Regions from separate parts of the Eggerthella lenta DSM 2243 genome, predicted to be linked through region 1. Evidence: predicted binding sites of a transcription regulator. Region 1 holds the regulator's gene; the other holds the start of a gene.

Region 1 (5,968 bases):
CAGCGCTCGTCCACGAGCGCGTCGAGGAACTGCTCGTCGTGCGACACGAGCACGAGAGCGCAGGCGCAATGACGCAACACGTCCTGCAAGGCCTCGATCGAGCGTATATCCAGATGGTTCGTCGGTTCGTCCATGACGATGAGGCGAGGCGACGAGAGCAGGCTACGCGCGATCATGAGCTTGCGCACCTCTCCCGGGCTCAGCTCCTCGCCGTCGAGCACGCGAGCCGGCGGCGATTCGAGTCGCGCCACGATGGAGAGCACGCGGCCCCGCTCGGCCGTCGGGAGCGCCCGCAGCTCGACGAGCAACGCGCGGACCTCGTCGTCGGGAACCTCCTGCGGAAAGTACGCCACCCACTCCTCCAACGTCACCCGGCGAAGCAAGGCATGGAGCAAGGTGGACTTCCCCGCCCCGTTTTTGCCGACGAGCCCGACTCGATCCTCGTTGCCCAGGTACAGCTCGGGATGATGCAGCATGCGCTCCGGGCCGAGCGGCATGCTGCCTGCGGGGAGGCGGGCGAGCACCTTGCGGGGCGCGGGCGCGGCGTCCAGCTCCAGGGAGCCGCGGCGCTCCTTCTTCGCATCGAGCGCCTCGAGGCGTTTCTCGGCCACGCCTATGCGCTTGTCCATCTGGGACGAAAGCTTGCCCGCCTTGCCGTCCTGTCCCGTATAGACGGCGAGCTTGATCTTCTCCCGCCCGTCGCGGTCGTGCCGGTCGAGATGACGCGCCGAGCGCCGGGCGGCCGATCGAGCGGCCACGGCGGCGCGACGATCTCGCTCGGCCTTGATGCGCGCCAGCTCGCCGCGCGCCTGCCGGCGCTCGGTTCGCACGGTATCTTGGCGCAGCTCGAGCTCCCGGCGCGCCTGGGTGTACGTCCCCGGAATAGCGAGCGCTCGGCCGGCCTCGATGAACACGCACGACCGCACAAGCTTGTCGAGCAGCGCGCGATCGTGCGATACGAGCAGGCCGACGCCCTTGAAGGAGGAGAGCGCCTGCGCGACGAGGGCGCGCGTGGGAGCATCGAGGTGGTTCGTCGGCTCGTCGAGCGCCAGCACCTGCGGTTCTGCGGCAAGCGCGCACGCGATCTGGATGCGCTTGCGCTCGCCATGGGACAGCATAGCGTAGCTCCAGAGCTGCTCGTCCTCGATTTCCAATAGCGAGCGCAGCTTCACCGCCGTCGAACCGTAGTCGCAGGCGAACTCCTCGAGCGTCTCCGGAGGCGTCGCGGTCGATTGCCGGCACACCGCGCCGCGCACGCGGGGCGTCACGGCGCCTTGATCGGGTGCCAGGGTGCCGCAGATGCAGTGCACGAGCGTGCTCTTGCCAGCGCCGTTCGGCCCGACGATGCCCGTCCAGCCGCTCGCAAACGCGAGCGAGACGTCGTCGAGCGCAGGCTGGTCGGCGCCTTCGTAGGTATGGGAAAGATGATGGGCGGTAACGAACATGGCGACCTCCGTTTAAGAGGCGCACGGGTGGCTCTGCTCAGCGTTCGGCGATGCCGATGAAGGAAGGCCGCACGGATCGGAAGAGGAAGAAACGCGAGGCGAAGTCGAGAACGATGACGAAAGCGCACCCGATGCGGCTGATTAATGAATGCAAGGGGTGAAAAAGGGCTTTCGTTATCGCTTCATGTTCCGTTTCTCCTTCGCGAAGCGCCCGTCCGCATGAGGATGCGTCGGCGCGGCATGATTGGCTGCTCGCCCGAGTCTAGCACGCCGCAAGCGGCGCGTAAACCCCCGAACGGACGCGCCTCCGGGGTGGCGGAGGCGCTACGCAGCCGCAGAAACGCAGCATCTGCGGGTTATGGAACGGCCGCGCGGGGCCGGGAAAGGTCTCGGCTAGAACCCTGCGAACAGGCTGGCGAGTGCGAGCGCCGCGAACACGCATCCGCCGACGACCGCCTGCCAGCGCTGCACGCGGCCGAACGCCACGCCTTGCGCCGAACCCGTGCGCACGGCCGAAACGATGGAGGCGCCGTCGCGATCGGGCAGAACCGCATGCTGGGGGAACGCTATGATGCGGGCGCGTCGAGCAGGCGCCGAATCGAGCTTCGGTTGAAGGGCCGACGTTCCCTCGACGGGGCAGTTCATCTCAAAATTCTTCATTTTGTGGCCTCCTGCTCTTGCGTAGAACCTTTGTTCGCGTATATAATAGGTCGAACAAAGGTTCATGTCAATAGAAATTTCATACATTTGTTCGATAGGCGTAGAGGCGACGAAAGGATTACCTATGGCCGAGAAAGTGACGAAGCGCCAGCAAGCGGTGCTCGACTGCATCGAGGAGTGCATTCGGGAGAAGGGATACGGCCCGACCGTGCGCGAGGTCTGCCAGAGCCTCGGCCTCTCCTCCCCCTCCACCGTGCACGTGCACTTGAAGGCGCTCGAGGAGAAGGGCCTCATCAAGCGCGATCCGCTCAAGTCGCGCTCCATCGCCCTCACCTACCAGCTCGAAGACGCCGCGCTGGCCACCAACGTGGTGCAGCCCAGCTTCAGCAACATCGTGAACGTGCCCCTCGTGGGCAACGTGGCCGCCGGCTCCCCCATCCTCGCCGAGGAGAACATCACCGACACCCTGTCGCTTCCCACCGAGATCGTGGGCGACGCCCCGTCGTTCTTGCTCTCCGTGCGCGGCGAGAGCATGATCGAGGCGGGCATCAACGACGGCGACTACGTCGTGGTCAAGGAGCAGCCCGTGGCGAACAACGGCGACATCGTCGTGGCCATCATCGACGACGGGGCCACGGTGAAGCGCTTCTTCAAGGAAAGCGACCATATCCGCTTGCAGCCGGAGAACTCCACGATGGATCCCATCATCACCACCGACTGCGCCATCGCCGGCAAGGTGGTCGCGGTCTTCCGCCGCCTGTAGCGGCGAACCGCACGCTGGTCGTCAGCTTGATCGAACCGCGAAGCCCTGCCGCAATCCGACCGCTTCGGCAAGGCTTTTCCGGCTTTTCCGAACGTGCCGCTGCGCCGGTTCCCGCTTTCGCCGTCCGATAAGGCGCCGCCGCAGACCGGCCGCAAGAACGAAACGCCTACCCTGCGACGAAGCGAGCCGCCCCGGGTCGATGCCCGGGGCGGCTCGCTTACCTTAGAGTTACTCTAACCGACCGTGTAAGGACGGAACATGCTCGCGAACGAAGGAGCCGCCAGCATGACGATGCGCGTGCCCTGCTCCTCATGGGTTTCCGACAGGATGTGGCATCTTTCGTGCGCCACCGACACGAGGTCGCCGCGGTTGTAGGGAATCAGCACGTCGAGATGCTCGTCTTGCGCCGAGGCGACGCGGGCAACGTGCTCCACGAGCTCGCCTACGCCCTCCCCCGTCGCCGCCGATACGAACTGAGCCTGCGGATGGCGCGCTTTAAGGGCGCCGAGGCGCTCCTCGCCGAGCAGGTCGCACTTGTTGAACACGAGCACGCGCGACAGGTCCTGCGCGTGTATCTGCCCGAGCACGTCCTCGACGGCCGCGATCTGCGCCTCGTACTCGTCCGACGAGGCATCCACCACGTGCAGCACGAGGTCGGCGCCCGTGATTTCGTCGAGCGTCGATTTGAACGCCTCGATGAGCGTGGTCGGAAGCTTCTGGATGAACCCGACCGTGTCGGTGACGGTGATCTCGCGGCCCTCGGGAAGCTCGAACTTGCGCGTGGTGGAGTCGAGCGTGGCGAACAGCTTGTCGTACGCCAGCACGTCCGCATTCGTCAGCCGGTTGAGCAGGCTCGACTTGCCGGCGTTCGTGTAGCCGGCCAGCGCCACCTTGAACATGCCGCTTTCGTAACGGCTTTCGCGCTGGACGGCGCGCACCTCGGCCAGATGCTTGAGCTCGCGCTTGATGGACGTGATGCGCTTGCGCACCATGCGGCGGTCGACCTCGAGCTGGCTCTCGCCTTCGCCGAAGCGCGATCCCACGCCGCCGCCCATGCGGTTGGAGGCCAGGTGGGCCCACATGCCGCGCAAGCGCGGCAGCAGGTACTCGTTCTGGGCGAGCCGCACCTGCAGCCGGCCCTCCTTGCTGGTGGCGTGCAGGGCGAAGATGTCGAGGATGAGCGCCGTACGGTCGATGACCTTCACGTCGCGGCCCATCGCCTTCTCGAGGTTCGCCTGCTGGGAGGGCGTCAGCTCGTCGTCGAACACGACGAGGTCGGCCGCGTGGGCGCGCGCAAGCTCGGCCACTTCTTCGGCCTTGCCCGTGCCCACGAACGTACGCGGATTGGGCGCGTCGAGCTTCTGCGTGGTGGTGGCCACCGCGTCGGCGCCTGCCGTATCCACGAGGCGCTCGAGCTCGGCGAGCGACGATGCCAGCGGCCACGTGGAGCCGGGGCGATCCACACCGACGAGCACGGCGCGCTCGCGGCGCTCTTCGGAGATCGGGGTCATGCCCCGCGTGATGACTGATTCGAATTCCGTCATGGATCCAACCTTTCGATGCAGAGACGAGCACGCCGGCATCGGCGTGCGAAGACAGTCGGGAGCGGCGGCGAGCCGCTAGAGAAAGGCGTGCGCTGTCTGCATGATAGGTGCTCCGATCTTGAACGGTTCGACGGCAGGAGTGTGCCCGTGGCTTCGTATCATATCACAAGCGTTCCTTCGTCTGGAGAAACCGTCAGGCAACGCCGTCATCAAGCAGCTCGAGCGCTTCTTCGACGAGCGACGGGATATCGCGCGACGTCGCATCGAGCCACCGGATACGCGCGTCCTTGCGAAACCAGGTGCGCTGCCGCTTCGCGTAGCGGCGCGTGGCCAGCTTGATCCGCTCCACAGCCTCGTCAAGAGAGATGAACCCGTCGAGAGCCTCCACGATCTCCTTGTACCCGATAGCCTGCGGCGCCGTCACGCCTTCGCGAAAGCCCCTGTCGAGCAGCCCTTCCACTTCCGCCACGAGACCCGTCTCCACCATGGCGTCCACCCGCGCGTCGATGCGCGCGCACAGCACGTCGGGATCCACCGCCATGCCGAAGAAGACGGCCGGAACCAACTGCGGGATGTGGGCGAGTTTGGCGCGCTGTTCGGCGTAGGTCGTGCCCTCCTCTAGCAGCTCGAAGGCGCGCACGACGCGCTTGACGTCGGCGGGCGGGATGACGGAGGCGCTGGCCTCGTCGCGCGCCGCCAGCAGCTTCCACAGCGCCTCGGCGCCCTGCTCGCGCGCCAGGGCCTGGTAGCGTTCGCGAACGGGGTTTCCCACCTGCTCGCCTGCGGGAAAGTCGTAGTCGTCGACGGCTGCGCGCACGTAGAAACCGGTACCGCCGGCCAGCACGCAGCGGTTGCCGCGCGCGTCGATGGCACGGAAGCGATCGCGCGCATAGTTCTGGAACAGCGCCGCGGAGAAGGGCTCGCCCGGGTCGACGAGGTCGAACCCGTGATGCGGCACGAGGCGCTCGGACGCGGGAAGCTTGCCCGTGCCGATGTCCATGCCGCGGTAGATCTGCATGGAGTCGGCGCTGATCACCTCTCCGCCCAGCTCGAGAGCCAGCGCTTGGGCGAGGTCGGTCTTGCCGGATGCCGTGGACCCGACGACGCAGACCGCCGGAGCCTTCAGCGGATACGGTGCTCCCCCGCCCGTCGGATCAGCGCCCGTCCGCAGCATCGGGCCCGTCCACGATCTCGCCGGCGAGATACCACGTCTTCGCCTCGTCCACGCGCACGCGCACGGTGCTGCCCGCAAGGTCCTCCGCGCGCACGCCTGCCGGCGCCGGCGCGTGGACGGTCTGGTTCTTCGGACTCTTACCTGCCAGCAGGCGCTCGTCGCGCTTCGACGCGCCTTCCACCAGCACGTCGACCGTGCTTCCCAAATCGCGCTGGTTCGCCTCGAACGCGCGCTGTTGCACGAGATCCACCAAGCGGTCGAAACGCTGCTGGATCACCTCGCGCGGTGTGTCGTCGTCCATGGACGCAGCCGGCGTGCCCTCGCGCTTCGAATAGATGAACGTGAACACCTGGTGGTAGCCCACCTCGTCCACGAGGCGGTA
Region 2 (5,968 bases), 500 kb from region 1:
GCTCCTCGTGGAACAGGAACGTATGCGCATGGCCCACCAGCACGTCGTAGCGCACGCCCTCGCCGCCCACCTTGAGCGACGCGCACCGCCGCACGCCCAGCACGGCGCGCACGGGGAAGCGCCGTCCGTCATGCCAAATTACGGCGCGCGGCACGATGCGCCCATCTTCGAGGAACGTCGCTTCCACCTCCACATACCGCTTCCGCCGCGCCGCTATGCCCTGCACCATGCCCCGCTCCCCTCTCCATCCTGCCGATCCGCGCTCTTCGCCCGACGCTTCGTCGGCGGCCGGCCCGATTGGGCGCAAATTGAGAGCCCTGACAATCTCACGACCGAAAACCGTCGCACGGCCTCCCCGCCGCCCGAGAAACGCCTGACGGGCGAAAACGAGTCGTCCGCTCGATGTCGACGAGCCCTTGAAAAACTGCCAGGGCTCCCCTTTTGCTCCCGCTTCGGCCCGTCGCGCGTCGAAGGGGCCGCAGGTCGTCATCCTGAGCGGAAGCCGCAGACCTCTTCGCTTGCCCAGGATGACAGGCAGGGCACGGCCTCCGCGCAGGAGGACGACCCGCCCCTCGCCCCCCTTCAGTCGTAGAAGTAGCCCACGGGATGCACGACGTTCTCCTTCTTGATATCCAGCCCCAGCAGGCTCTCGTCCAGCAGCTCCGCGCCGCGCTGGATGCAGGTGTTGCCGAAGCGGCGGCGCAGGTCGTCGATCGTCTCGTCCAAGTCCTCCAACATGCGCCGGCGCGCGTCGAAGGCCAGCTCCAGCTGCTGCGGCGCATCGCACGGCTCGAGGTTCGAGGCGCGCACGTGCAACCCGCGCAAAGGGTGTTCGCCGTCCAGCGGCTCGTTGGCCGCGAGCAGCCCCCAGGCCGTGCGCGCCACGACGCCGGTCACGTTCGTGGCGCGGCGCAGCGTGGTCTGGCGCGAGTAGCTGGCCAGGTCGCGCGCGCTGCGCACGCCGATGGACACCGTGGACGCGCGGAAGCGCGCCTCGCGCAACCGCTGTGCCACGGACTCGGACAAGAGGTAGACGAGCGCCTTCGCGTCGGACGCGCTCACGATGTCGTGCGGCGCGGTCAGGCCGTTGCCGAAGCTCTTCACCGTGCGGTCCACCTCGTTTCTGGCCTGGTCGTAGGGCTTCACAGGCGTCGCGTCCTCGCCCCGCGCGAACGCGCGCAGCACGAGCCCGATCTTGCCCAGGCGGCGGCGCAGCAGCTCGGGCGAGGCGCACGCCAGCTCGCCGATGCGGTCGATCCCCGACGAGTGCAGCTTGGCGCGCGTGGCGGCGCCGACGTACAGAAGCTCGCTCACCGGAGCTTCCCACACCCGGCATCGGTAGTTCTGCGGCGTGATGAACGTGATGGCGTCGGGTTTGCGGAAGTCGCTGCCGAACTTCGCGAATATCTTGTTCCACGACACGCCGACGGACACCGTGCAGCCCAGCTCGGCCTTGATGCGACCGCTGATCTCGGCGGCCGTGCGCGCCGGGTCACCGCCCAGAAGCGGCAGCGAGCCGGTGAGGTCGAGCCACGCCTCATCGAGGCCGAACGGCTCCACGAGGTCGGTGTACTGGTAGTAGATGCGCCGCGCCATGGCCGAGTACGCCTGGTACACCTCGTAGCGCGGCGGCACCACCACGAGCCCCGGGCACTTCGCGCGCGCCTCCCACAGCGCCTCGCCCGTCTTGACGCCCGCCGCTTTCGCCTGCGCGCTCTTCGCCAGCACGATGCCGTGGCGCAGCTCCTCGTGCCCGCCCACCACGAGCGGCACGCCCCGCAGCTCCGGCCGCTCGGCCTGCTCGACGCTCGCGTAGAACGCGTTCATGTCGGAATGGAAGATCACCCGGCGGGCACCGGCGCTTTCGGGCGAGCCGATCACGCGGCCGCCGAACGTCTCGGGAACCCGCACCTCTCCTGTCGCCGCCATAGCTCCTCGCCGCCTTCCGCACCGTGTCTCGATCTCTTTGGAGAACGAATGTTCGCACACTGAAGCGCGGCGCACAAGCGAACAGACCATGGAGTTTCAGCGACGAGATATACCTATTGATCAGGTGATATATAAGCGTGCAGCCCTGCGGTCGCACCGGAAAGGCGGCAGAACCGCAGGGTTGCACGGAAGCGACGAGCGCGCTTACGACAGGGCGATCGCCGGGCTGTCCTTCGTCACGATACGGGATTCCATCTCGCCGCCGAGGGCCGCCTGGGTGCGGGCTGCAAGATCGTCGAGGGCCGCTGCGAGGTCGTCGTGGCGCGCCGGGTCGACGGATTCCAGGATGAGGAACGCGTTCGTCGTGCTCTCGGTGAGCATGGTGCGCACGCCGTCGCGCCAGTTCCAGCAACGGCACACCGCGCCGGCGTCGTCGAGGTAGCACACCTCGCCCGGCAGCGTCTCGGAATCGGCCTCGTCGCCCAGCGCGCGGAACGCGTCGCCGCCCTGCGTCACCGTGAGGCGCAGGTCGCCGGCGAACGTGTCGATGTCCTCGCCGCCGCACGGCAGCGCGTACGTCAGCGACACGGTGTTGTAAATGTCCACGAGCGGGTTGATGGAGCCCACTTCTCGGCCGCCGCTCGCGCGCTTCAGAAGCGCCTCGATGGACGAGCGCGCGCCCTTCTTCGTCTTGAACTGCTGGAACGCCTCGCGCCACACCGCTACTGCGGGGTTCTTGCTGATGGTGGGATCGGGCACGTGGGCGAGCGCCGCTTTGTTCGCCTCGGCCAGCGCCGCCTTCACGTCCTCGCTGGACTCGTGCGCGTTGTCGATGCCCCGGGCCACCACAATGCCGATCTCCGCCTGGGGGAACAGCTCCCAAAACGCCGGTTCGATTGCAAACGATGCCATGATTCGCTCTCCTTCGTCTTCCCTGTTCCTTCTAGTCCGCGTTTCATTGTACCCGACGACGTGCGAGGCATCGAGCATTTGAAAGGTCTCGCCGTACGTTAGAATGGCCTCATGGAAAAGAACACCTTGAGATACTCCGGTATCGTATTCTTGGCCGGAGCCAGCTACGGCGCCCAAACGACCACGGTGAAGATAACGTACGCCGCAGGCTTCACCTGGACCCAGGTGGTAGCGAGCCAGGCGTTGTTCGCAGCGCTTTTGTTCGCAGTCGCGCTGCTCGTGCAGCGAGCGCGCGGCAAGCGTCTGGTCCCGCTTTCCCTCAAACAGACGATAGCTCTTTTGGCTCTGGGACTGAACACGTGCATCGGCACCGTGCTGTACAACTACGCGCTCACCCTGCTGCCTGTTTCGGTAGCCATCACGCTGCTTTTCCAGTTCACCTGGATGGGCATCGTCGTCCAGCTGGTGGTCATGCGTAGACGCCCGCGTGCGGCCGAGGCGGCAGCGGCGGCTGTTATCCTGGGCGGAACGCTCATGGCCAGCGGCATGTTCTCCGAATCGGTGGGCGCTCTTGACCCCATCGGCATCGCATGCGGGCTGCTCTCGGCCGTCAGCTGCACCTTCTTCATGTTCTTCTCGAGCCGCGTCGGGCGCGGCATGCCGTCCGTTCAGCGCGGGCTCGTCGTGTGCCTGGGCGCGTGCGCGCTGGGCTTCGCGCTGTGCCCCGACTACTTCGCAAGCGGCGTTCTGCAGGACGGCATCTGGAAGTTCGGCCTCGTTCTGGGACTATGCGCGCTGTTCGTGCCGGTAGCGCTGTTCGGCATCGCCACGCCGCACCTGACACCGGGGCTGGCTGCCATCATGGCATCCTCCGAGCTTCCCTGCGGCATCGCCCTGTCGACGCTCGTGCTGGGCGAGCCGGTTGAAGCACTCCAGGTCGCCGGCGTCGTTGCCATCCTGGCCGGCATCGTGATCTCGCAGCTGCCCCACTTAGGGCGCAGGTCGGACATCGGCGAAGGGCGAGGCGCCGGGTGCCGCGCCCGGCGCCTCGCGGCGGCCGCGCGACGCGTTGGGCGAGAAGCGCCCCGCCGCTGATCGCGCTCGACGACCTCGGCGCGCGAGCGCGGCTCGGAGGGTCGTCGTCGGCCGAACTCGAGCTCGCAGCGCGCCGCCGCTCGCCTGCGCTTGGGGGTCGTATGCGGAATCCCATCCAGGACGGGGACGCGTTCAGCGCATGCATTCCGAACCGAAGCGCACGACGAGGGCAACCGCCGCGGCAAAGAGCGCCATACCCATCGCCGCGACGGCCGCCGACGCGAACAGCGAAAGCGCGAATCCCACGCCCACCAGCGCAAGCGCGCCGTACTCGTAGCACAAACGCGGGCCGCCCGGGAACAGACGCACGGCATCGAGGCCGCAGCAGAGCAGCGATGCGGCGCCGACCAGCACCGCAAGCGCAAGCGCGAGAGGAAGCGACGTGCCGGCGGGAAGCGTCGCGGCCACGGCGCCGCACGCGAGCAAGGTCGTGGCGGCGAACGCGGGCAGCGTGTCGAATGCCAGCAGTTCGAGCACGCCGAACGGCAGACGGTCGCGCACGAGGCGATTGCGCGCGTCGTCCCGAAACGCCCGCGTGGCCTCGCGCACGCCCTGCGGCATGAGAACGGCCACCGGCAGCCAGAACACGAACAGCACGGGGCCGCCCGCGCCGAGGAGCGCGAGCACCCCGAGCGGCACGACGAACGCCCCTTGCATCACGAGGCTCGCAAAGCCGTCGTACTGGCGTGCATGCGACAGCGCGGCGCGCTGCACGAGGGCGAGGCGGCCCTCCCCGCGCGGCAGGGAGAACCGCACGGGACGGTCGGCCAGCTTGCGGCGACGCTGGTATTCGGCGATGTCGTTGCGGTCGAGGGGCGACAGCATGCCGAACCGGCAGAGATCGGCATGCAGGGAGTTCTCGTCGATGACGCGCGTCATATCCACGCGCGGCGCAAGCAAGGCGAGGGCGATCGCCGCGACGGCGAGGACGAGGAATCCGCCCACGGAAAGAACCGCGAACGTCGCAGGAGCCAACAGCGCATCAGCGCCCGCGGCCAGCGCGACGCCGCACCAGGAAACGGCAAACGCCACGAGAACGAATGCGGCCGCAGCCGTGCGCCATCCGCTCCAGCCGTCGCTTGCCAGCCGGACGAAACCTACGACCCAGCCAAGCGCAACCGCGGCCGCAGCCAGCGCCGCACCTGCGAGCGCCACCGCGGCCGGCGCGCCCGCGAGCACGGACGCGCTCTCCAACCCCACGCCCAGCAGAAACCCTAGCGCCGCCCCGGCAGCCGCGCCTGCGAAAGCTTGCACTCCGGCCGACACGCCCGCGAGCGCCCGCGCGCTCACCGCGCTGGCCGCCAGATAGGCTATGTCGGGATGCGACAGCTTCAACGGCGTCGTGCGCGCGCCCGCGATGCCGACGCGCAGCAGGACGAGCGCCACCGCGAGCAGCGCCCCCTGAACCGCGAGCGAGCATACGGCGGCGGCGAGGCCGACGAAGACCCCCTGGATCGCATCGACGAGCGCTGCGGCCATGAGCGCGGCCCACACGAGCATGATGCCCACCGCGTACAGCTGGTAAGCGCGCTCTCCCCAGCCGCCGTCGTCGACGCCGGCGCCCACGAGGTGCAAGGTTCGGTTCAGAGCCGAGCGCGCATGCCGCGCTCTCAGCCACAGCAGCAGGCGAACGTCATGCATCGTCGCCTCCGAAGCTCGCGCCGAACGCGTTCCGCACCATGCGGTCTTCGCCTCCGTCACGCGCATCGAGCACGGCGAGGCGGCCGTCTTCCAGACGCAGCAGCGCGTCCGGCCGCAGATTGGGCACGTCATGATGGCAACTGGCCAGCACGGCCGCGCCGGCGCTGCGCGCTTCCTCGATAAGCCCGCTCAACACCCCGGAGGCGTCCGGGTCGAGCGGCCCGTACGGTTCGTCGAGCAGCAGCAAGCGCGGCGCGCGGGCGAAGGCCAGCACGAGCGCCAGTTTCTGACGCATGCCGCGCGAGTATGCCGAGGGCAGCTGGTCGCGATGGCCGTCGAGGCCGAAGAGAGCCATGAGCCGCTCCGACGGGTCGTCGTCGGCGCTCATACG

The links. Region 1 encodes LexA, which represses DNA repair genes until DNA is damaged. Its sites were predicted from a motif close to CNAACANNTGTTNG; they were not measured.
Region 2: a site for LexA is predicted at 1,971-1,984, ahead of ELEN_RS05860 (Y-family DNA polymerase). Genes of this name have one in related genera too.

Annotation. Positions count from the first base shown of each region.
Region 1 covers NC_013204.1:1,906,587-1,912,554, forward strand. The annotation lists gene ELEN_RS08050 (ATP-binding cassette domain-containing protein) at 1-1,445, opposite strand, end outside; gene ELEN_RS08055 (hypothetical protein) at 1,839-2,105, opposite strand; gene lexA (transcriptional repressor LexA) at 2,230-2,868, shown strand; gene hflX (GTPase HflX) at 3,102-4,412, opposite strand; gene miaA (tRNA (adenosine(37)-N6)-dimethylallyltransferase MiaA) at 4,606-5,586, opposite strand; gene miaB (tRNA (N6-isopentenyl adenosine(37)-C2)-methylthiotransferase MiaB) at 5,567-5,968, opposite strand, start outside.
Region 2 covers NC_013204.1:1,408,883-1,414,850, reverse strand. The annotation lists gene ELEN_RS05865 (hypothetical protein) at 1-229, opposite strand, end outside; gene ELEN_RS05860 (Y-family DNA polymerase) at 583-1,929, opposite strand; gene ELEN_RS05855 (B3/B4 domain-containing protein) at 2,134-2,841, opposite strand; gene ELEN_RS05850 (EamA family transporter) at 2,953-3,936, shown strand; gene ELEN_RS05845 (hypothetical protein) at 4,069-5,577, opposite strand; gene ELEN_RS05840 (ABC transporter ATP-binding protein) at 5,570-5,968, opposite strand, start outside.